Regions from separate parts of the Bradyrhizobium sp. LCT2 genome, predicted to be linked through region 1. Evidence: predicted binding sites of a transcription regulator. Region 1 holds the regulator's gene; the other holds the start of a gene.
What was found. Region 1 encodes LexA, which represses DNA repair genes until DNA is damaged. Its sites were predicted from a motif close to TGTTCNNNNTGTGTTCNG; they were not measured.
Positions count from the first base shown of each region.

Region 2: uvrA (excinuclease ABC subunit UvrA) is a predicted target of LexA. The motif match lies at 5,577-5,594, and genes of this name have one in related genera.

Region 1 covers NZ_CP034432.1:4,885,784-4,893,072, forward strand. The annotation lists gene EI171_RS23595 (ComEC/Rec2 family competence protein) at 78-2,357, shown strand; gene EI171_RS23600 (GAF domain-containing protein) at 2,367-3,308, opposite strand; gene EI171_RS23605 (hypothetical protein) at 3,533-3,964, opposite strand; gene EI171_RS23610 (hypothetical protein) at 4,158-4,364, opposite strand; gene lexA (transcriptional repressor LexA) at 4,652-5,347, opposite strand; gene glp (gephyrin-like molybdotransferase Glp) at 5,523-6,734, opposite strand; gene EI171_RS23625 (hypothetical protein) at 6,957-7,175, opposite strand.
Region 2 covers NZ_CP034432.1:5,032,082-5,039,370, reverse strand. The annotation lists gene gyrA (DNA gyrase subunit A) at 1-1,024, opposite strand, end outside; gene EI171_RS24280 (DUF2306 domain-containing protein) at 1,192-1,590, opposite strand; gene EI171_RS24275 (single-stranded DNA-binding protein) at 1,790-2,284, opposite strand; gene EI171_RS24270 (outer membrane protein) at 2,733-3,512, shown strand; gene EI171_RS24265 (outer membrane protein) at 3,748-4,416, shown strand; gene EI171_RS24260 (outer membrane protein) at 4,638-5,390, shown strand; gene uvrA (excinuclease ABC subunit UvrA) at 5,690-7,289, shown strand, end outside.

The sequences.
Region 1 (7,289 bases):
CCTGATCTGTACCGCTATTCGCGCGCCTGCACGTTCCGGTAGCCTCGGCCTCCGTCGCGTATCGCAAGGTGCAGGGAATGGCGGAGCCGGGCCGGCCAGCACGGTCCCAAGGGATTGCGGGGACCTGGCCCGTTGGCCGGGCTGCTCCGGCCGACGGCTTTGCGCCGGCGGGGTTTGGCGCCTGGCCCGCACTCGTCGAGACACTGCGCGGATGGATGCGCGCCGAGGCCGGCGCCGGGCGGCTGTTGCCGTGGGTGCCTGTGGCCTTCGGCAGCGGGATCGCGCTCTACTTTGCGGCCGATCACGAGCCGGTGCTGTGGGTCGTTGGCGCGACGGCCACCGCGCTCATGCTTGGCGCCGTCCTGTTGCGGCGGAGCCGGCTGTTCGCCCCCGCGATCATGATCGCGGCGATTGCGGCCGGTTTTGCCGTGGCGACCTGGAAGACGGCGCGCATTGCTCACACCGTTCTCGCAAAACCGCTCTATTCGGTGTCGTTGTCGGGCTTCGTCGAGACGCGCGACATCCGCGAGCGCACCGACCGCTTCGTGCTGCGTGTCGCCGCGATGGAGGCGCAACGAAGCGAGGTGAAGCTGGAGCGCGTGCGCCTCTCGGTTCGCAAGGGGACTGCGCCGGAGGTCGGCAGCTTCGTGCAGTTGAAGGCGCGGCTGATGCCGCCGATTTCGCCGGTGCGCCCCGGCAGCTACGATTTCTCGCGCGACATGTTTTTCCAGGGCATCGGCGCCTCCGGCTTCGTGATGGGGGCGATCGCGGCTGCGGTGCCGCCCGATGCCGGTGGCTTGCGGCTGCGCTATGCCGCCTTCATGCAGGGCCTGCGCGATGCGATCGACGCGCGCATCCGGGCAACGCTCGAAGGCGACAATCGCGCGATCGCGACGGCGCTGCTGACGGGGCGGCGCGACGCGATCACCACGCCCGTCAACGATGCCATGTTCATTTCAGGGCTGGGCCATGTGCTCTCGATCTCCGGTTACCACATGGCGGTGGTCGCCGGCGTCGTGTTCTTCGCGGTCCGCGCGCTGCTCGCTCTGATTCCGGGACTGGCGGTCGGCTTCCCCATCAAGAAATGGTCGGCGGCTGCGGCGCTGGTGGCCGCCGCATTCTATCTGCTGCTCTCGGGCGCGGAGGTCGCGACGCAACGCTCGTTCTTCATGACCGCCGTGGTGCTGATCGCCGTCATGGTCGACCGACGCGCCATCACCTTCCGCACGCTTGCCGTGGCCGCGTTGATCGTGCTCGCGGTCGCGCCCGAAGCGCTGGTGCATCCGAGCTTCCAGATGTCGTTTGCGGCAACGCTGGGGCTGGTTGCGCTGGTGCAGATCGGCATGCCGAACCTGTTCGCTTCGCCCGATCATTCGGCGACCGCGCGCATCGCGATGTGGGGCGGCCGCGAGGTCGCGATGCTGTTTCTGGCCTCGCTGATCGCGGGGCTTGCGACCACGCCCTATGCCGCCTTCCACTTCCACCGCGTCACCCCGTTCGGCGTGCTTGCCAACCTCGGGGCGATGCCGGTGGTGTCGGCGCTGGTGATGCCGGCGGGACTGCTCGGATTGCTCGCGGCGCCGTTCGGGCTCGACGGCGTGTTCTGGTGGCTGATGGGGATCGGCATCGACTGGATGGTCGCGGTCTCGCGCTGGGTGGCCGCGCTGCCGGGCGCGGTCGGCCGCATCCCGGCGTTCGGCATTGCGCCGCTGATCGCGGCGAGCCTCGGGATCATCGTGATGGGCCTGCTGCGCACGCCCTTACGCTGGTCAGGCGCGCTGGTGCTGCTGGTCGCGATCCTATGGGGGCTGGCAGGCCGGCAGCCGGATATCCTGATCGCCGGGGACGGCCAGAGTGTCGCGGTGCGGGGCAGGGACGGGCACCTGCAAATGATCCGGGCGAACAAGGACGGCTTTCTGCTGAAGGAGTGGTTGGCTGCCGACGCCGATCCGCGCGATGCCGGTAGTCCCTCGCTCGCCGCCGGCGTGTCGTGCGACGAGGCCGGCTGCGTGACGCCGCTCGCCGACGGGCGCCTGGTCGCGCTGGCCTTGCGCATCGACGCTCTGGCGGATGATTGCAGCCGCGCTGCGCTGGTGGTGACGGCGCGGCCGGCGCCAGCGGATTGTGTGGCGATGGTGGTCGACCGGCAGCGACTCGCGGCGCAAGGCGCGCTCGCTCTGACACGGCGCGGCGACGGCTTTGCGGTTCAGGCGGTGAAAGCGAGAGGCACCGATCGTCCGTGGTCGCCGGCGACCGCCGGCGAGGGCGATTTCAGCGCGAGCCTTGCGCCGCAGGCGGCCGCCCCCCGTAACCGGGACGCGACGCCGTCCGAGGCGGACATGCAGGCCGAGGATTGAGCGGACGGGCTACAGGTACCAGGCCAGCACGGCTTCGAGCCCGGCACTCCCGATTACCGGCAGGGCCACCATCTGGCTCAGTCCGATTGCGCGGGCCTCCGCGGCTGCGGCCGAGCCGTCGTGCCCGAGATCGTCGTTGAGCGCGGGCATGCCGGTGGCCCAGGCTCCGCCGATGCTGCCGTCGCCCCTGGCGATGGATTTGTCCGCATAGAGCGCGGCAAGGTCTGTCTGCGCGCTGCAATCGCCGGCGCGAAAGACCAGTGCCGAACGGGCCTCGTTCGGCACCCAGATCTCGAAGCGTCGCGCAATCGGCGTCGCCTGTGCGGACAGGAAAGTCAGCACCCAGGTCTGGTCGGTGCCGGTCCGATAGGGCACGCCGACGCCGAGATTGATCCCGACCTCGGCGGCGTCTTCCCAGCGCAGAAAACTCCTGGCGTTGTGCAGGTCCTTGATGATCAGCGGCAGGCCCGCTTTCCAGGTGCGTCCGGGCAGACCGAAGCCACGGGGAAACCTGGTGTGGCGGGAGTTGAATTCGAACATGTCGGCGGTGCCATAGTAGCCGTCGACGAGCCCCATCTCGTGGGAGCTATCGGGATCGTTGTGCCAGAGCTCGATTGCGCCGACATGCGCCTCGTCGTCGCCGCAGAACAGCACCATGACGGCGTGCAAGAATTCGCCTGAAAACACCGGCACCGCCACGCCACAGGTGAGGCCGGCCGCGAGCGCCTGGTCGGTCCGCTTGAAATAGGAGTTGGCGAATTTGGTGAGGATCACGGGATGGCCGCTGGCCCAGGCCTTGCCGGGAAGGCCCTCGTCGTATCCGAAGCGCAAGTCCTCGCTCACGGCCTTGAACGCGGACAGCCCTTCGCCGTAGAGGCCGCCGCCGAATTCCAGCCGCATGCGCGTCCGGTCCGGCACCCAGAGTTCAACGACGCGAATGAAGGTTTTCATCGAACGTGTCCGCCGCCTCAAGCCTTTGACAGCATCGGCGATCTGGCCGCGGAACGGACGTTCAAAATTCAGGCAGGGCCGCGCAAACTTCGTGCGATGGGCAGGTGCGAGCCTGATCTCGGCGGATTGGATTCCGGAAGACGCAAATCATACCATCTCGCCGGCCACGGCCGGCGATGGCAATTTCAATCCCGGCCCCGACCTCTGCGCCGGGGGGAGGTACATCAGCCGATCGGCAGGCGTGTGATCGTCGGCCTGTCAGCGATGATCTCCGGCTTGTGTTCACGCTCGCCGGCCGGCTGGGTCACCGGCAATTGCAGCACGGTCGCGCGCTGGCCTTCGACGAGTTGCGTCACGAGTACGTATTTGCCGTCGGGGAATTCGATCGCGTCATGATGGCGATCGGGAATGTGCGGATCGATCTTGCCGAACTTGCCGACGCGGGAGTTGATGGTGCGCGTCCAGATCCAGCGATTGTCGTAGCGGACGTTGTCGGCGAAGGCGAGCTCCGTTCCCGGCAGCAGGCAGACCGCGACGGACATGTCGGCCTCGGAGGCGAAGCCGCGCGTCGAGGTGCCGCGGAAGGTGGTCGTGACGATCGTCTCGCCGACTTGTGCGGGACGCGTCGCGACGGCATGCAGGCTGTAGTCACACATCGGGTGCTCCTCATTCAGGGATAGCGACCCGCGCCTCCTTCGGAGGCACTGGCCTCTATCAGAGTGGAAGCATGTTAGCGTCTTCTTGGTTGTAGGCAAATCTGCGGCTTGGGTCCGCAGGCTGCCATCACAATATCTTTTTCAAATGCCTCAGGAACAAAAACCGCTTCCGTGCATTTGGCGTGCGTCTCCGTCAGCGACCAGCAGGTGCCGACCAGCCCGAATATTGCCAGGCGGGTTGCGACGGCTGCGCGACGGCGTTGCGGGCATTGCGCAATTGCTCGCTCGTCGTCTGCGTTGCCTTGCGGGCATGGTGCGACTGCGCGGCGAAGGCTTGCGATGCCGACGCGGATGCTGCGATCAGCGCCACCGTGACGGTGCTCAAAACGATCTTGCGCATTGATTGCCTCCTCGATCTCCAGGGCCACGAAGCGATGAGGGCTTTCTGCGGCGTCGCGAGGATGTAGCGCTAGAGAGGGGCCGGATAATCTGAGCAAAACCAGAAAGACTATCCAGCCGGAGCGGACAATCGTCCGCTCCAATCGTCAACGACGCGGGTCGCCAACCGGCGGGCCGCGCTTAGGTGATTGCTTGAGCATGATCTCCGCGCAAGCGCGTCCTGCGCTTGCCGCGAGGGAAAACCGCTGCGCACTTTGCGCTAACGCGGCCCTCCAGTCCGGATCACGCTCAGTACTTCCGGTACAGGCCGATCAGCTTGCCCTGAATCTTCACCCGGTTGGGCGGCAGGATGCGGACCTCATAGGCCGCATTGGCGGGCTCGAGCGCGATCGAAGCGCCGCGGCGGCGGAAGCGCTTCAGCGTCGCTTCCTCGTCGTCGATCAGCGCCACCACGATGTCGCCGGTGTCGGCGCTCTCATTGCGCTGGATCAGCGCCATGTCGCCGTCGAGGATGCCGGCTTCGACCATCGAGTCGCCGCGCACTTCGAGCGCGTAGTGCTCGCCCGAGCCGAGCATGTCGGGCGGTACGCTGATGGTGTGGCTGCGGGTCTGCAACGCTTCGATCGGCGTGCCGGCCGCGATGCGGCCCATCACCGGCACCGCGACGGGGCGTTCGCCCTCGTCCGCGCTGGAGCTCGCTCGCACCTTGCCGAGATTGCCCTCGATGACGCTCGGCGTGAAGCCACGGCGGTTGCCAGCGGCGGCCTGCAGCTCGGGCAGCTTGATCACCTCGATCGCGCGGGCCCGGTTGGGCAGGCGCCGGATGAAGCCGCGCTCCTCCAGTGCGGTGATCAGGCGATGGATGCCCGACTTCGAGCGCAGGTCGAGCGCGTCCTTCATCTCGTCGAAGGAGGGCGGCACACCGCTTTCCTTCAAACGCTCGCTGATGAATCGCAGAAGCTCGTATTGTTTGCGCGTTAACATCTCGACCAAATCCCCCGGTTGATGTCGTTCGATTCCGAGACGGTGAATTCAGCGGCGAGCCGCCAGATGCTCGAAACAAATCATGAACGGACACTATATGTTCGATATGTGTTCCGCAACTGCTTAATTTACCGTGAACGCGACAAAGTTCGCGGAACGCGCAGGACCAGTGCGTTCAGGCGGGCAGTCGCAGCACCTCGCAAGGCGCGCCTGCCTCGGCCTTCGGCGCGAACGGCGCGCGCACGAGAAGTGCCTGCGCCGCAGCGAGATTCGCAAGCAGCGAGGAATCCTGATGATTGACGGGAAGGGCGACAAGCATGCCGTCGTCGCGCCGCTCCAGGCGCGCACGAAGATAGTCCTCGCGCCGGTCATTGGCGCCGACATCGCGGCCGAGCACGGCGCGCTCGCGACGATGGTGAATCACGGCGCGGCCCGACAGGGCGCGAATCAACGGCACCATGAACAGGAAGCCGCACACATAGGACGACACGGGATTGCCGGGCAGGCCGATCACCCCCATCGCCCCTAGCCGGCCGTGCATCATCGGCTTGCCCGGCCGCATCGCGATCTTCCAGAACGCCATCGCAATGCCTTCGGCCTTCAGCGCCTGCTGGACCAGATCGTGGTCGCCGACCGAGGCGCCGCCGATCGTGATCAGGATGTCGGCGCCGCTCTCTCGGGCACGGCGGATGCCGGCTGTGGTGGCCTCCAGCGTATCGGCGGCAACGCCGAGGTCGATGGTATCTGCGCCCTCCTGGCGGGCGAGGGCGTGCAGGGCATAGCCGTTGGAATAGACGATCTGGCCGGGGCCCGGCGTGGTGCCCGGCATCACCAGCTCGTCGCCGGTGGCGAGGATCGCGACCTTCGGACGGCGGCGGATGGGCAGGTCTGGATGGTTCATCCCGGCGGCGAGCGCGAGGTCGCGCTCGGTGAGCCGGGTTCCCTTGCGAAGGAGCACGTCGCCCTCGCGGAAGTCGACGCCGGCGGGCCGGATGTGCCGACCGGCGATAGCGGCTTCCTTGATCGTGATGCGCTTGCCCTCGGCGACCGTATCCTCCTGGATCACGACCGCGTCCGCGCCGGCGGGAACGACGCCGCCGGTGAAGATTCGCACCGCTTCGCCGGCGCCGACCGCTCCCGCGAACGGCCGGCCCGCCGCGACCTCGCCGATCATGGTGAGCTGCGCGTCGACCCTGGCCGCATCGGCTGCGCGCACGGCGTAGCCGTCCATGGCCGACATCGCCTCGGGCGGCTGGGTACGCCGCGCCGCGACGTCGCGCGCGAGCACGCGGTGGTAGGCCTCGTCGAGGGGAATCATCTCTTCAGGCAGCGGCTCCGCGCCGGCCAGCACCGCGGCGAGCGCGTCAGAAACCGGCATCAAGGCCACGGCGAAACTCCTGCTCGGAAAGTCTGGACGAATGGGCGGCAAGAGTTCTAGCCGAGCGCGGGCGATGAAGCAAAATGGGACCGGATCAGGATTTATCCTGCTTGATCCGTCCAGTCATGAGGGACCGTCAGCTTTGCCGCGGCATGATCTGTCTGACGAGAAAGACGGGAACGAGCGTGGCCATGGCAAGGACGACATGACGGGAGCCACGGCCAGCATCGGTCAACGACCGGTCTGGCGGTCCGGACGGAGGTCCGGCGCCACGTCGGGAGCCACGTCAGGGGGCTTGGGGCCTTGATCCTTGTCGGGCAGCGGATCGGCCTGGGATTTCAGGTCGGCGGCCTTGCTGATCAGCTTGGCGGAGAGGTCAGAATCCGAAGTCGTTTTGGCGAATTCGAGCAGAAGAGAGGCTTGTTTGGTGAGGTAGGTTTTGCCCAACACGATGATACGTCCGTCTGTAGAAGTCCCAACGGACTCAAGAGTCCGGAAGCGGGCATTCCGTTCCCGGAACTCTGTATAAAAATGTACAAAGCGATTTGGTTCCTCATCCCGGCT
Region 2 (7,289 bases), 150 kb from region 1:
TGACGCCGAAGCTCGTCTGCAGCGGCGTGAATCTGTAGAGCTGATTCAGCACCACGTCCGCCACGGCGTCGCGCTTCAATTCGATGACGACGCGGTAGCCGTCGCGGTCGGATTCATCGCGCAGGTCGCCGATGCCCTCGATCTTCTTTTCCTTGACCAGCTCGGCGATGCGCTCGACCATCGTCGCCTTGTTCACCTGGTAGGGGATCTCGGTGATGATGAGCGCCTCGCGCTCCTTGCGGATGGTCTCGATCGCGACCTTGCCGCGCATGACGATCGAGCCGCGGCCGAGATGATAGGCGGCGCGGATGCCCGCGCGCCCGAGAATGACGCCGCCGGTCGGGAAATCAGGTCCCGGCACGATGTTGATGAGCTCGTCGATGGTGAGCGCTGGGTTGTCGATCAGCGCGACGCAGGCGTCGATGACCTCGCCGAGATTGTGCGGCGGGATGTTGGTCGCCATGCCGACCGCGATGCCGCCGGCGCCGTTGACGAGAAGGTTCGGGAACTTGGCCGGCAGGACCGACGGCTCGGTCTCGTTGTTGTCGTAGTTCGGCTGGAAGTCGACGGTATCCTTGTCGATGTCGGCCAGCAGAGCCAGCGCCGCCTTCGTCAGGCGCGCTTCGGTGTAGCGATAGGCGGCCGGGGGATCGCCGTCGACCGAGCCGAAATTGCCCTGGCCGTCGATCAGCGGCACGCGCATCGAGAAGTCCTGCGCCATGCGGACCATGGCGTCGTAGATCGACTGGTCGCCGTGCGGATGATACTTACCGATGACGTCACCGACCACGCGGGCGGACTTGACGTATTTCTTGTCGGGTGTGTGCCCCTGCTCGTTCATCGAGTACAGGATGCGGCGATGCACCGGCTTCAGACCGTCGCGCGCATCGGGCAGCGCCCGCGCCACGATCACGCTCATGGCGTAGTCGAGATAGGACTTCTTCATCTCCTCGAAGATGGAGACGGGGCGAATATCCGAGGGTTGCGCCGGCTGGTCGCCGGGCTTGTCGTCGTCGTCAGCCAAGGGGAAATCCGGTGAGGTTTATCTGGGAATCATATAGCGCATCGAGCCCCTGATAACCACCCTTGCCGGGGTAAAGGAAGCGCTTTTTCCGACTGTTTTTCCAGAGACTTACGCCCTCCCCGGCACCGCCCTGGGCTGGGCCCGGACGAGCCGCCCGAAACCGCCCCTTAGGCCCCGAAAACCACGCGGTGCATGATGCGCCCGGGCAGCAGTGTGAACAGGCCCGCCACCACCAGCGCGCCGGCGAAGATGAAGATCATCATCAGCCGGTGATCGGCGACGCGATGGGCGTGCGCCCGCCATACCGCGAGCGGCAGCACCACCAGCGTGAAGATCGACAGGACATGGATCGGGCTGAACGGCCCGATCAGGCGGCTCTGGTGGATCCAGAACGAGGAGGCGGCCACGACCGCCATCAGCACCACCCAGATCCAGCCGATCGTCCGGTGTGGCAGCGTGCCTTTGGGAGCGGCAAACTGGACCAGGCCGAGCACGAAGGCGGCCATGGCGGCAAAGGCATGCAGCGGGATCGCCGGAGCAGCCGTAAGCAGCGGCGCGAGGCTCATGCGGGGCTTCCTCCGATCGGCGAGTGATCCATGTGAATAGGATTAACATCAGTTAATACCATTCACATGATGCCCCGTCAAAGGCTTGAAGCAGCACATGAGGCAAGCTCGGAAAAACCGAGCCCTGCCCGCCAATTGGTAAGAATTCCTGCGGCCCTACGCGAGCACGACAACATTCGGGGCGAAGCGCCCGCCCGCCTCAGAACGGGATGTCGTCGTCCATGTCGCTGTTGCGGCCACCGCCACCGGCGGCGACGGCGCGGCGCGGCGCGCTGCTGACGGGACCGGAGGAGCCGAAATCGCCGCCCGGCTCCTCGCCGAAGCTGCCGCCTCCCCCGCCGCCGCGGCCGTCGAGCATCGTCAGCGTCGAGTTGAACCCCTGGAGCACGACTTCGGTGGAGTACTTCTCAACGCCGCTCTGGTCGGTCCATTTGCGGGTCTGGAGCGCGCCCTCGATATAAACCTTGGCGCCCTTCTTCAGGTACTGCTCGGCGACCTTGCAGAGGCCTTCATTGAAGATCACGACGCGATGCCACTCGGTCTTTTCCTTGCGCTCGCCGCTGTTCTTGTCGCGCCAGGTCTCCGAGGTCGCGATGCTCAAATTCGCGATCGGCCGCCCGTCCTGGGTACGGCGGATTTCAGGATCCTTGCCGAGATTTCCAACCAGAATGACCTTGTTGACGCTTCCCGCCATCGCCGCTCTCCACTCCGAATGCCACTGAATTGATAAGGCCCGACCGCGCCCCGCGGTCCTCTGCAACCTATTGAGGCGACCCTATACGCTTGCGCGGACCGATCAGCCCACCAGCCCTCAGGTTATCCCCATATATAGCATCGGCCGTCGGCTCGTTCCAGATTTGTTCCTGTTCGAGCAAGCGCGAAATGTATGGCCCGAGCGGTGCCCGCGTACTGCTCAAATGGCTGGCGCCAGATGGAACCTTTTCAGGTTCCCGTGAACGACAAAAAGCACTTAACATTCATTAAGTTACATACGCCGCACTTATCGCGCGACTGTTGTATTTCGGCGACGGACTCTGCTCACCCGTTAGGCTACGTTTGCCTCGGAATTGATTTCATATGGGCGTCGCGCCTGCTTGGCCGCTTCTGGGATTTCAAGAAGCGGCGGAATTGGGGAGACTGCAATGAATAAGATTTTGATTGGTGCAATCGGTGCAGTGGCGTTGAGCCTGTCGGCTCCTGCAAGCGCGGCGGATCTGGCGGCGCGTCCCTACACGAAGGCTCCGCCGCCAATGGTCGCGGCCATCTACGACTGGAGCGGCTTCTACATCGGCATCAACGGCGGCGGCGGCTCGGCCCACAAATGCTGGGATTTTGTAACTCCCGTCACCGGCGTTCTGATTGGCGAAGGTTGTCACAACGCGACCGGCGGCACGGTCGGCGGCCAGGTCGGCTATCGCTGGCAGTCGGCCAATTGGGTGTTCGGGCTCGAAGGCCAGGGCAACTGGGCCGACTTCTCCGGAGACAACGTCAGCACGACGTTCATCGGCACGGGTCTTCGCGACCGCTCCAAGATCAACGCGTTCGGTTTGTTCACAGGCCAAGTCGGCTATGCCTGGAATAACGTGCTGTTCTACGTGAAGGGCGGCGGCGCCGTCGTCAGCGATCGCTACCGCGGCTACGATGTCATCACCGGCCTCGAATTCGATCGGGCCAACGAGACCCGCTGGGGCGGCACCGTGGGTGCCGGCCTCGAGTTCGGATTCGCGCCAAACTGGACGGTCGGCGTCGAGTACGATCACATCTTCATGGGCAATCGCACCATCGGCTTCGCCGGCTCCGGCAACTTCATTGTGGCTCCGGCCGGCGCTTTCACACGCTCGGAACGCATCGGTCAGGACGTCGATATCGGCCTGGTCCGCGTGAACTATCGCTGGGGTGGCCCGGTCATCGCGAAGTACTGATATCTCTTTGATATCACTTGAAGATTGAAGGCCGGCCCCGTGCCGGCCTTTTTTTGTGCGACATGCCGGCGGCTATAAGTCAGCAACCATTACGTTTTGTGACTGTTGTGGCTTTTGAGAGACACAACTTGCGGCTTTGCTGGTGTAAGCACGACGTCAGTTGGACCACAGCGTCCGATGCCCTTCCCGATCGTGGAAGGCACAACAGAAACTGGGACTGGGATTTAGGTTGAAAATGAAGAAGGTTTTGTTGGCTTCGGCCTGTTTGTTCGCTTTTGCGGCCCCCGCGTCGGCTGCTGATCTCGCGGCTCGCCCGTACACGAAGGCTCCGGTGGCTGTGGCCTCGGTCTACAACTGGACCGGCTTCTACCTCGGTATCGTCGGTGGCGGCGCCTGGCAGGCCGACTCCGATCCGAAGATGAAGGGCGGCTTCGTCGGCGGCACCGCCGGCTACAACTGGCAGACCGGCAACGTCGTGTTCGGCCTCGAAGCCGACGCCGCTTGGGCTGACGTCAGCGCCTCGGCGACCGTGCTTGGCATCACCGCGTCCTCCAAGACCGATGCACTCGGCACCGTCCGCGGCCGCATCGGCTACGCCGTCAACAACGTCCTGTTCTACGGCACGGGCGGTTACGCCTGGATCGACAACAAGATCAGCGGCACCGCGGGCGCCTTGACCATCTCCGACAGCAAGTTCCACTCGGGCTGGACCGTCGGTGCGGGCGTCGAGGCGTTCTTCGCTCCGCAGTGGTCGGTCAAGGGCGAGTACCTCTATCGCAGCCTCGGCAGCGAAAACTATTTCGGAAACATCGGCGTTCCCCAGGCGTCCGGCACGCTCAACTTCCACACCGTGCAGGTCGGCGTGAACTATCACTTCGGCGGCCCGATCGTCGCGAAGTACTGATCTTCGCCACCGACGCACATCGTCACGAAAGGCCGGCCTCGCGCCGGCCTTTTTGTTTTTCGCGCCCAAGTATCCAATCCAGCCGCTCGCTAGCGTTTTCGGAGAGGTGTGGCACATCGGTGAAACCTTTGGCTTTAATAATGTATAGCAATGGCATCAGTTGGGTCGTTGGGTCCGCTGCTTTTCGCCGACGAAGAGAAACGAAACTGGGGAATTTGAAAATGAAGAGGATTGTGCTGGCTTCGGCCAGTCTGCTCGTGCTCAGCGCGTTGGCTCCTGCCTCGGCGGCTGACCTGGCGGCCCGCCCTTACACCAAGGCGCCCGTGGCCGTGGCCTCGATCTACAACTGGAGCGGGTTCTACATCGGCGGCAACGCCGGTGGCGGCTCGAGCCATAATTGCTGGGATCTCACCGCCGTCGGAGTCGCCGCAATTCCGGTCACGGCTGAAGGCTGTCACAATGCGACCGGCGCTCTCGTCGGCGGCCAGATCGGCTATCGCTGGCAGTCCAGCAGCTGGGTGTTCGGCCTTGAAGCCCAGGGCGATTGGGCTGACCTGAAGGGCTCGAACGTCAGCGCTCCCGCCGCTCTCTTCCCGCTGGTGAACAATACCAAGATCGACGCCATCGGCCTCTTCACCGGCCAAGTCGGCTATGCCTGGAACAACGTGCTCTGGTACGTGAAGGGCGGCGCGGCCGTCACCCACAACAAGTTCAGCGGCACTCTGGCTGGCATTACGCTCGACACCGCGAACGAAACGCGCTGGGGCGGGACCGTCGGCACCGGCATCGAATTCGGCTTCGCTCCGAACTGGTCGGTCGCGGTCGAATACAACCACTTGTTCATGGGCAAGCACACCGACACTTTCACCTTCCTCGGCGTGGCCACCCGCAGCGACAGCATCAAGCAGGACGTCGACATGGGCACCGTCCGCCTCAACTACACCTTCGGCGGCCCCGTCGTCGCGAAGTACTGAGCTTCGCCTCCAACGCGATCGCGTTACGAAAGGCCGGCCTTGTGCCGGCCTTTTTGTTTTCGCGGACAGCCGAGCCGTCAGGGAATCGTGGGGCGAGAGGCCGTTCCGGTGCTCCGCTGCTGCCAGATGCCGCCAGCACGCCAACAATCCGTTGACGATTCGCAAGTCCCACTGGAAATCCGCCGCTGTTCTTCCTACGTTCGCTGACAACCCCATCGGCGCCGATCCCGGTTCCGGGCAAAGCGCGCCTTCACCATTGGCGCGGCCGCGCGTCTTTGGGATTCCCTGAGGACACCGGGATGGATGAAGTGATCAAGGCGAAGCGCCAACAACAGAACGCGGGCTCGAGCCTGCGCGCAATTACGATCCGTGGCGCGCGCGAGCATAACCTCAAGAACATCGACGTCGAGATTCCCCGCGACAAGCTCGTGGTGTTCACCGGCCTCTCCGGCTCCGGCAAATCCTCGCTCGCCTTCGACACCATCTATGCCGAGGGCCAGCGCCGCTACGTCGAATCGCTGTCGGCCTATGCGCGCCAGTTCCTGGAGATGATGCAGAAGCCTGACGTGGACCAGATCGACGGCCTGTCGCCGGCGATCTCGATCGAGCAGAAGACGACCTCGAAGAACCCGCGCTCCACCGTCGGTACCGTCACCGAGATCTACGACTACATGCGCCTGCTCTGGGCGCGCGTCGGCGTGCCCTATTCGCCCGCCACCGGCCTGCCGATCGAGAGCCAGACCGTCTCGCAGATGGTGGACCGCGTGCTGGCGCTGCCCGAGGGCACCCGCCTCTATCTGCTCGCGCCGGTCGTGCGCGGCCGCAAGGGCGAGTACCGCAAGGAGCTCGCCGAATGGCTCAAGAAGGGCTTTCAGCGCGTCAAGATCGACGGCACCTTCCATGAGCTCGCGGAAGCGCCGACGCTCGACAAGAAGTTTCCGCACGACATCGACGTCGTCGTCGACCGCATCGTGGTGCGCGCCGATATCGGCCAGCGTCTCGCCGAAAGCTTCGAGACCGCGCTGAAGCTCGCCGAGGGCCTTGCCGTTGTCGAATTCGCCGATGCGCCCGCAGCCGCGCCGGCCGAGGAAAAGAAGAAGACCGCGAAGATCCACGACAAGAGCGGACCCGAGCGCATCCTGTTCTCGGAGAAATTCGCCTGCCCCGTCTCCGGCTTCACGATTCCCGAGATCGAGCCGCGCCTGTTCTCGTTCAACAATCCCTATGGCGCCTGCCCCGCCTGCGGCGGCCTCGGCGTCGAGCAGCATGTCGACGAGGACCTCGTCATCCCCGACAAGGAGCTCGCCATCGGCAAGGGCGCGATCGCGCCCTGGGCGAAATCGTCATCACCCTATTACGTGCAGACGCTGACGGCGCTCGGCAAGCACTACAAGTTCACGCTGACCACCAAGTGGAAGGATCTGCCCAAGAAGACGAGAGACGCGATCCTCCATGGCTCCGGCGAGGACGAGATCAAGTTCTCCTACGAGGACGGGGTGCGCTCCTACGACACCAAGAAGCCGTTCGAGGGCGTCATCACCAACATCAACCGCCGCTACCGCGAGACCGAGAGCGAGTGGGCGCGCGAGGAGCTGGCGAAGTATTTCCACGACGTGCCCTGCGGCGCCTGCAACGGTTTTCGGCTCAAGCCCGAGGCGCTCTGCGTCAAGGTCGGCACCAAGCACATCGGCGAGATCTCCGAACTGTCGGTCAAGAAGGCCGGCGAGTGGTTCGAGACCGTGCCGGAGGCGCTGAACAAGCAGCAGAACGAGATCGCCGGCCGCATCCTCAAGGAGATCCGCGAGCGCCTCACCTTCCTGCTCGACGTCGGCCTCAACTACCTCACCCTCTCCCGCTCCTCCGGCACGCTGTCGGGCGGCGAGAGCCAGCGCATCCGCC